DNA from 4 places in the Bacillus sp. P4_E1 genome. Region 4 is predicted to be linked to each of the others. Evidence: riboswitches for the same ligand, from Rfam matches in the RefSeq annotation. Region 4 holds a riboswitch; each other region holds the start of a gene.
What was found. A riboswitch is a leader RNA that binds a small molecule or an ion and turns the genes downstream of it on or off. The one in region 4 is predicted to bind S-adenosylmethionine.

Region 1: linked by a shared signal. The riboswitch ahead of AC1DS7_RS11325 (bifunctional homocysteine S-methyltransferase/methylenetetrahydrofolate reductase) and the one ahead of mtnW (2,3-diketo-5-methylthiopentyl-1-phosphate enolase) in region 4 are both predicted to bind S-adenosylmethionine.
Region 2: linked by a shared signal. The riboswitch ahead of AC1DS7_RS14790 (cyclase family protein) and the one ahead of mtnW (2,3-diketo-5-methylthiopentyl-1-phosphate enolase) in region 4 are both predicted to bind S-adenosylmethionine.
Region 3: linked by a shared signal. The riboswitch ahead of AC1DS7_RS08835 (Na+/H+ antiporter NhaC family protein) and the one ahead of mtnW (2,3-diketo-5-methylthiopentyl-1-phosphate enolase) in region 4 are both predicted to bind S-adenosylmethionine.

Annotation. Positions count from the first base shown of each region.
Region 1 covers NZ_JBFUIV010000006.1:243,383-245,586, reverse strand. Annotated here, with positions in the region: gene AC1DS7_RS11325 (bifunctional homocysteine S-methyltransferase/methylenetetrahydrofolate reductase) at 1-1,038, opposite strand, end outside; SAM riboswitch class I at 1,109-1,218, opposite strand; SAM riboswitch class I at 1,421-1,534, shown strand; gene metI (cystathionine gamma-synthase/O-acetylhomoserine thiolyase) at 1,624-2,204, shown strand, end outside.
Region 2 covers NZ_JBFUIV010000009.1:152,693-154,896, forward strand. Annotated here, with positions in the region: gene AC1DS7_RS14785 (PRK06851 family protein) at 1-916, opposite strand, end outside; SAM riboswitch class I at 1,066-1,178, shown strand; gene AC1DS7_RS14790 (cyclase family protein) at 1,264-1,896, shown strand; gene AC1DS7_RS14795 (hypothetical protein) at 1,922-2,204, opposite strand, start outside.
Region 3 covers NZ_JBFUIV010000005.1:74,167-76,370, forward strand. Annotated here, with positions in the region: gene gltP (glutamate/aspartate:proton symporter GltP) at 1-477, shown strand, start outside; gene AC1DS7_RS08830 (ribonuclease FAU-1 family protein) at 546-1,064, shown strand; SAM riboswitch class I at 1,185-1,290, shown strand; gene AC1DS7_RS08835 (Na+/H+ antiporter NhaC family protein) at 1,385-2,204, shown strand, end outside.
Region 4 covers NZ_JBFUIV010000012.1:12,896-15,099, forward strand. Annotated here, with positions in the region: gene AC1DS7_RS17355 (carbon-nitrogen family hydrolase) at 1-45, opposite strand, end outside; gene AC1DS7_RS17360 (aminotransferase class I/II-fold pyridoxal phosphate-dependent enzyme) at 60-1,250, shown strand; SAM riboswitch class I at 1,303-1,408, shown strand; gene mtnW (2,3-diketo-5-methylthiopentyl-1-phosphate enolase) at 1,473-2,204, shown strand, end outside.

The DNA.
Region 1 (2,204 bases), on a different contig from region 4:
CCTTTTCAGTGCTCTTGCCCCTTCAAAAAAACGCTGCGTGTCTAACGTTTTCGGTGGATCTAATTCCACTACAACTGTCGTTTGTTTCTTTGCCTTTTCTGCTAGAGTAACATGAGCTCTCGAACGCTTCTCATGTGTATGGACCACTTTAGGCCTTTGAATCGTCTCCTTTGCTATTACAGGTGCAACATTTAGAGTAGCACGTTTCATTCCTTCAATATGTTCCGGGGTAGTACCACAACAACCACCTAATAAACGAATACCTTGTTCAATAAATTTCGGTGTCATTTCTTCAAAATACGCTGGACTTCCCTCATATACGTAACGCCCTTCCACATAATTCGGGAGACCTGCATTCGGATATGCTGATAAATAGCCATTTTGAGGAATCGATATCATTTTGAAAGCTTCCGTCATGTGAAGCGGGCCTAGTTGACAGTTCAACCCAACAACATTGGCACCGTAATCTAAAAGCTGTTTTAATATTTCATTGACATCATTCCCATTTTGAGTCGTACCTGCCTCATGTAACGCTAACTGAGCAACAATCGGAATATTCGTTTGTTTACGCAATACTTTAACCGCATGCAATAATTCAAATTCATCATAAAAAGTTTCTAATAGTAATCCATCAACCTGTTCTTCTAGTAAAGCACCTGCCTGCTCAAGTAACATAAATTCTCGCTCTATATCAGTCGTTGTAACAGCACCAATATGTTTCATACCTCCAATTGTCCCTAAAATTGCATTCCGATCTGTTACTGATGCTTTCGCAATATTCACTGCCGCTTTATTAATTTGGACAACTTGATTTTCTAGACCATACATGCGGAGTTTCGCTTCATTCGCACCATACGTATTCGTTTGAATAACATCTGCTCCAGCAGCTACATATTGTTTATGGATCGATATAATTAAGTCCGGATCAGACAAATTCAATTCTTCAAAACTACTTTGTAAACCATGCGAATGTAATAACGTTCCAACCGCACCATCACCTATTACAATTCCTTTTGATAATAAATCTAGTAATTTCACGAATCTCCCTCATTTCTATCAATATAAAAACCCCCTCTTCACTTTGAAGAGGGGGACATAATTGTTCCTCCTCTTATTATGCAAAACACACGTTTTGCAGGTTTTAGCACCGTTTCAAACATTTAGTTTGAAGGTTGCCGGGTTTCACAGGGCCTTTCCCTCCACCGCTCTCAATAAGAGTTTGTCTTTATTATTTTATTTATGTAGCTAAAAGGAAATACGTTCCCCTTTTAACAATGTTTGTTAATTTTTTATAAATTTAGCACGCACTAAAATAAAAGTCAATGACACTTGCGGAAAAATAAAAATTATTTAAAATAAAGTTGCAATTCAAATATCTTTTGTTGTAAAGTTAAAACCATAATAAAATTTCATACGAACATTCTTATCTAGAGAGGTAGAGGGACTGGCCCTTTGACGCCTCAGCAACCATTAACATTCATTCGTTAATAAGGTGCTAATTCCAGCAAATTGTGAAAGATTTGACAGATGAGAAGAAGACTCTATTCAATCCGAAAGCCTTCTTCTTAGAAGGCTTTTTTTATTTTCACTTAGTCGTTCACTTTAAAAAGGGGGAATTTTCACATGTCAACAATCGAAACAAAACTAGCACAAATCGGGAACCGTAGCGAAGCTACAACAGGAACGGTTAATCCACCTGTTTATTTCTCAACTGCTTATCGTCACGAAGGAATTGGTAAATCTACTGGATTTGACTATTCAAGAACTGGAAATCCGACTCGTGGCCTTTTAGAACAGGCAATTGCAGACTTAGAAAGCGGTGAGCAAGGGTATGCCTGTAGTTCAGGAATGGCGGCTGTTCTCCTTGTCCTTTCACTATTCCGTTCCGGAGATGAGCTTATCGTATCTGAAGACTTATACGGGGGAACATATCGTCTATTTTCCGAACATGAAGACAAGTGGAATATTCGATGTAGATACGTAGATACACAATCTATTAAACAAATTGAGCAAGCAATCACATCTCAAACGAAGGCTATTTTCATAGAAACACCGACTAATCCATTAATGCAAGTAACTGATATCGTAAGTGTAGCAAGTGTAGCGAAAAGGCACGGACTACTTCTTATTGTAGATAACACGTTCTATACGCCTTATATACAGCAACCATTAACAGAAGGTGCAAACATCGTCCTTCATAGCGC
Region 2 (2,204 bases), on a different contig from region 4:
GAATTTCTGTAGCATACTTCTCATCCGTCCCTGGTTTAACAATAAGAGCATACATATCTATAATCTCATCACCTTCGCGACTTGGAAAATATTCATGTGGTGCGGTACTATCAAAAATTGCAAATCCTAATTCTCTTACGATAACCATATCAAGACTATTCGGGTCAAATCCGCAATGATATACTTCAACGTCAAACCCTTTTTCTTCTGCTGCCTTCGATAACTTTTTAAGCATTGTTGATTTTCCAGAACCCGGGCGTCCTTTTATAAAATAACGATGTGGTAATCCTTCTGTTAAATTAGGAACAAAATCAACTGCTCCTTTCGGTGTAGCAGCTCCTAAAAAACGATGTTTCACAATCGATTGTTCTCCCTTTTTATCTGCAAATAATTTCTGAATTAGCTGTTCTGTTAGTTCATTTGCTTTATTAAAATCAATGTTATTAATATATATTTTCTCCCACTCATCATGTATAACTAACGCCTCTTTAAAACATCCGTAAGCAGATTTGAAAGCCTTGCCCGCTTCTAATACAAACCGTTCAATTTCTAACTTCTGCTTTCTTAATTTATCTGAGTCCCAAGCAACTCCTAAATTTATATACTCTTCAATAACTCCTGGCATTTTCGGCTCAATAACATGCGGTGATGTTCCATCAACAATTCCTACTTTTAATTTCGGAATAATCACTCCATCAACTGACTTATTATCAGAAGAACAATGCAAAAGTTCAATATCATATCCTTTTTCAACCCATTCACGACCTATTGCCTTAATTAAAGAAGATTTTCCCGTTCCTGGACCACCCTTTAAAATAAACAACCTATCTAGTCCTTTTAAATTCTCTTCGTATAAATTATGAAATCCTCTAGCTGTATTGCCACCAGCATAATAATTCAATACATTCCCTGTCACTGCACTCACTCCTTCGCAACAGTCTACTTACATAAGCTACAATATGCGAGCAACTTTATTTGGGTGAACACCTAATTTGTATTGCACGAAAAAAGGAAATGAATTACAATTTAAATATCACAAATATTCCGAATTTAAAACCGAATAAACCTTTATCAAGAGAGGCAGAGGGACCGGTCCTTTGAAGCCCAGCAACCTCAGTTTATGCAAACTGAATAGGTGCTAATTCCTGCAAAATGCATTGCATTTTGGAAGATAAAACTCAACTAGTATGTAAAGCTCATCTTTCTTGATTATGAAGGGGGGGCTTTTTATTATTTGAAAAAAATATATTGGAGGTATGTAAAATGAAAGTAATTGATCTATCACAAACGTTTGAAAATAATATGTCTCAATTTCCTGGAACACCAAAAATCCAACTAGAAGCCATTACAAGCGTTGAAGAAACAGGTTATCAAGTTACGAATTTTCATTCTGTCGTTCATGTTGGTACGCATTGTGATGCGCCTGCTCATTTCATTTCAGGCGCAACCACTATTGATCAATTACCCCTAAATCAATTTGTAGGCGAAGCTGTTCTTATCGATGTGACTCATGTTCAAGAGCGAAAATTACCTAAGGAAGTATTACATACTGTCGACATAAAAGAAGGCGATATTGTCATTTTCCATTCCAATCTATCTAATAAATGGAATACCGAAGCTTATGAGAAAGAAGCGTTTTATCTTTCCGAAGAATTAGCTGAAGAACTAGTTCAATTAAAAGTAAAATCTGTCGGTTTAGATTTTATTTCTCCTGATGAGGTAACGACAGAAACATCACCGATTCATCACATACTGTTAGGAAATAATATTTACTTAATTGAAAACTTAACAAACTTAGATGCCATTAAAGCGAAACGATTCTTTTTCTCAGCAGCACCTTTAAAAATTAAAAATAGTGACGGTGCTTTCGCAAGGGCATTCGCTGTTATTTTTTAAACATGGTCTACAAAAAAAGCAAAGATCACTTTTGACCTTTGCTTTTATATTTTTTATTTAAGTTAAAAAAGAATTGCTCCACCTTTGGTCGTATCCACGCTAAATAATCTTTATCTTTCTTCTTTGTACAAGCTATCTCTTCTCCATCTACCATTTCGACAAGTTCTAGCTCTAACAGTTGCCTCGTAAATGCTACCATATTTACTTCTTCTGCTGGATATTCTTCTTTTAATTTCTCCTCAATTTCTCCCAATAAAAAACCGTCACGCATCATTGCTAGTGCATCAATCCAAAGTGGCGGCATTTCA
Region 3 (2,204 bases), on a different contig from region 4:
ACAGCAAGTTCAGAAACGGTTTTACCGAAAATTATGGAGAAAATGGAGAAATTCGGTTGTCCGAAAGCAATTACATCTTTCGTTATTCCAACAGGTTATTCATTTAACTTAGATGGATCAACTTTATATCAAGCAATTGCGGCAATTTTCTTAGCGCAAATGTACGGTATTGAATTATCCATTACACAACAAATTACGTTATTACTTGTATTAATGGTTACATCAAAAGGTATCGCGGGTGTACCGGGCGTATCATTCGTTGTATTATTAGCAACACTTGGTACAGTAGGTATTCCAGCTGAAGGTTTAGCGTTTATTGCAGGTATTGACCGTATTCTTGATATGGCTCGTACAGCAGTTAACGTTGTAGGTAACTCTTTAGCGGCTGTAGTTATGTCTAAGTGGGAAGGTCAATATGACGCTGAAAAAGGACAAGCCTATTTAAAAGAGATATCTGAAAAGGGTCAAGCAGCTTAATTATAATATGAACAAGCTCTCACATAATATGTGGGGGCTTTTCTATATATAGAAGAGGAGCGGACGTAATGAAACGTAAATATGGTGACGGTTCTTCGTGGAAGCGACTAATAGAGAAGGATTATAGGGTTAAGCAAGTAGAGGATGGAATGTTAGGAATACTGGACATAAAAAAAGTGAGAGAACCTAGTTATAAAGAATACAATGGTAAACAGCTTTGCATTGCAGGTGATGGGTATACATGGATGCAATATTTTATAAACGGGGAAAACTTTGCAATTACAGCTATGTTAGACAATCAAAAACAATTAGTACAATATTATATCGACGTGACGAAAGAATATAAAATAGACGAGCGTGGTTTACCTTATTTTGATGATTTATATTTAGATGTAGTATTGTTACCGAACGGTGAGATCTATGTACTGGATGAAGACGAGTTAGAGGATGCCTATAAAATTGGTGATGTTACAAAAGAAGAATATGAGTTAGCATGGAATACAACAAAATGGATTATCGCGACGATAAAAAATAGAAAATTTTATTGGATCTCAATATTGGATAAAGAAATCGAAAAGTTAAAATGATTGGTTTATTCATATTTTTGTATAATTACCAAAAAAATCTATACAAAAAATAATTGACTTTTGTTTTGTAAGCGAGTAAAGTTAGGAAAGAAATTATTATTAAAAAATAAATATGAAACCTTCTTATAAAGAGAGGCGGAGGGACTGGCCCTACGATGCCTCGGCAGCGGACTCGATTTCAGAGTGCTGTGCCAAATCCAGCAAGCATGTGCTTGAAAGATGAGAAGAGTGTTTCTTATAGATGTATAAGACCTCTTCTCATCGGAAGAGGTCTTTTGTTGTTCATTAGAAAAGGTTGAAAACTAGGGAGAGATGATACTTTGAAAGAAACGAGAGGAAATGGTTTAGCGTTATTACCACTTGGAATATTTTTGGCGCTATTTATTGGTTCTGGAATTATTACAGGTGATTTCTATAAATTGCCGATACTTGTAGCAATTTCAATTGCCGTAGGAATTGCTTTAGTGATGAATCGTAAGGAAAGCTTTAATGTGAAAGTAGAACGATTTGCTAAAGGTGCAGGAAACCCTGATATTATGATTATGGTATTAATTTTTGTACTTGCAGGGGCGTTTTCTGAAACAGCAAAAGGAATGGGCGGAGTTGATTCCACTGTTAACTTAGCGTTATCTATTTTGCCACCAGGATTTATCGTTGCTGGAATTTTTGTTATAGGGGCATTTATTTCATTAGCGATGGGAACTTCAATGGGAACAATTGCAGCACTAGCACCGATTGCTGTAGGTATTAGTGGGCAAACTGATATCTCAATAGCACTTGCGATGGCTACTGTTGTGGGCGGAGCGATGTTTGGTGATAATTTATCATTTATTTCAGATACGACAATTGCTGCTGTTCGTTCACAAGGAACAGAAATGAAAGATAAGTTTAAAACGAACTTTTTAATTGTATTACCAGCCGCTATTATTACAATTGTACTATTAGTAATAATTACTTTAGGAAGTGATACACAAGTTAAAGCCCATAGTTTTGACTGGATAAAGATTTTACCGTATGCAGGAGTACTTATTACAGCACTACTTGGCTGGAATGTACTTATTGTGTTAACTGGTGGAACAATATTATCAGGTGCTATCGGCCTTATAGATGGAAGTTACACGTTAGAGAGTTTCTTTAAAA
Region 4 (2,204 bases):
TGGAAAGATTATATCATTTGTCACTAGAATTGTAACAACTTTCAAAAGAGGTGGAAAGTATGAAATTATTTCAACCTTCTGAGATAGTAACATCATTGCCAACACAATTTTTCGCTTCACTTGTTGCAAAAGTTAACAAATTCGTTGCAGCTGGTCACGATGTTATTAATCTAGGTCAAGGTAATCCAGATCAACCAACACCGCAGCATATCGTTAAAGCTTTACAAGATGCTGCTGAAAAGACCATTCATCATAAATATCCGCCATTTCGCGGACACGAAAGCTTAAAAGAAGCCGTGGCAACATTCTATCAACGTGAATATGATGTAGTAGTAAATCCAAAAACTGAAGTTGCTATTTTGTTTGGCGGAAAGGCTGGATTAGTAGAATTACCAGTTTGTTTTACAAACCCTGGTGATACTATTCTCGTTCCAGATCCAGGCTATCCAGATTATTTATCAGGAGTTGCTTTAGCAAAAGCACAATTTGAAACAATGCCGCTTATTGCAGAAAATAATTTTTTACCGGATTATACAAAAATTGATGACTCTGTTGCGGAGCGAGCAAAGTTAATGTTTTTAAACTATCCAAATAACCCTACCGGTGCTACTGCATCAAAAGATTTTTTTGATGCAACCATTCATTTTGCTAATAAACATAATATATTAGTTGTTCACGATTTTGCTTACGGTGCTATCGGATTCGATGGTCAAAAGCCTGTTAGTTTCTTGCAAGCAGACGGAGCTAAAGATACAGGTATTGAGATTTACACTTTATCGAAAACTTTCAATATGGCTGGATGGCGTATTGCTTTTGCAGTAGGAAATGAAAGTGTCATCGAAACTATTAACCTATTGCAAGATCATATGTATGTTAGTATTTTTGGTGCAGTTCAAGATGCTGCCCGCGAAGCACTATTAGGCTCGCAGTCTTGTGTGGTAGATCTTGTTAATAGTTATGAATCTCGGAGAAATGCTCTTATTTCAGCTTGTCACTCAATTGGTTGGAAAGTAAACATTCCAACAGGATCATTCTTTGCATGGCTTCCTGTTCCAAAAGGATATACATCTGAGCAATTTTCTGACATTTTACTAGAAAAAGCACACGTTGCAGTTGCTCCTGGTGTTGGATTTGGTGAGCACGGCGAAGGGTATGTCCGTGTTGGTCTCTTGCATACGGAAGATAGATTACGAGAAGCAATTAATCGAATTGATAAATTAAATTTTTTCAAAAAGTCATTGACAACATAAAAAATATCTGACAAAATTCAGTTATCTTAAAAATTTAAACATTTCTAAATACTTCTTATCAAGAGCAGGTGGAGGGACGAGCCCGACGAAACCCGGCAACCGATCTACAATTGTAGACACGGTGCTAATTCTCGCAGCATTATGCTGACAGATAAGGAGCTGGTTGTAAAAAAACCTCTCCTTAGCTGAGAGGTTTTTTTATTTAACTAGGAGGGTATAACAATGAGCGGAATTATAGCGACATATTTAATCCACGATGATTCTCACAACTTAGAAAAGAAAGCAGAACAAATTGCAATCGGTTTAACAATTGGTTCATGGACTCATTTACCACACTTATTACAAGAACAATTAAAACAACATAAAGGCAATGTCATTCATATTGAAGCGTTAGACGAACAAGAACATATTAACTCTTACCTTGGCAAAAAAGTATCACGTGGACTCATTAAAATTCATTATCCATCGCTGAACTTTAGCCCTGACTTACCAGCCATTTTGACAACAACATTTGGAAAACTTTCGTTAGATGGAGAAATTAAACTAATTGATTTAACATTCTCAGACGAATTAAAGAAACAGTTCCCTGGACCAAAATTTGGAATTGAAGGCATCCGAAACCTTTTACAAGTTCAAGATCGACCTCTTCTAATGAGTATTTTCAAAGGGATGATAGGACGGAATATTGGATATTTAAAAACTCAACTACGCGATCAGGCAATTGGAGGCGTAGATATTGTAAAAGATGATGAAATTTTATTCGAAAACTCATTAACACCACTTATAAAAAGAATTGAATCTGGTAAAGAAGTTTTACAATCTGTATACGAAACTTACGGGCATAAAACTTTATACGCAGTAAATTTAACAGGTCGAACTTATGATTTAAAAGAAAACGCGAAACGTGCGGTGGTAGCTGGAGCAGACATTCTTTTATTTAATGTATTTTCTTAT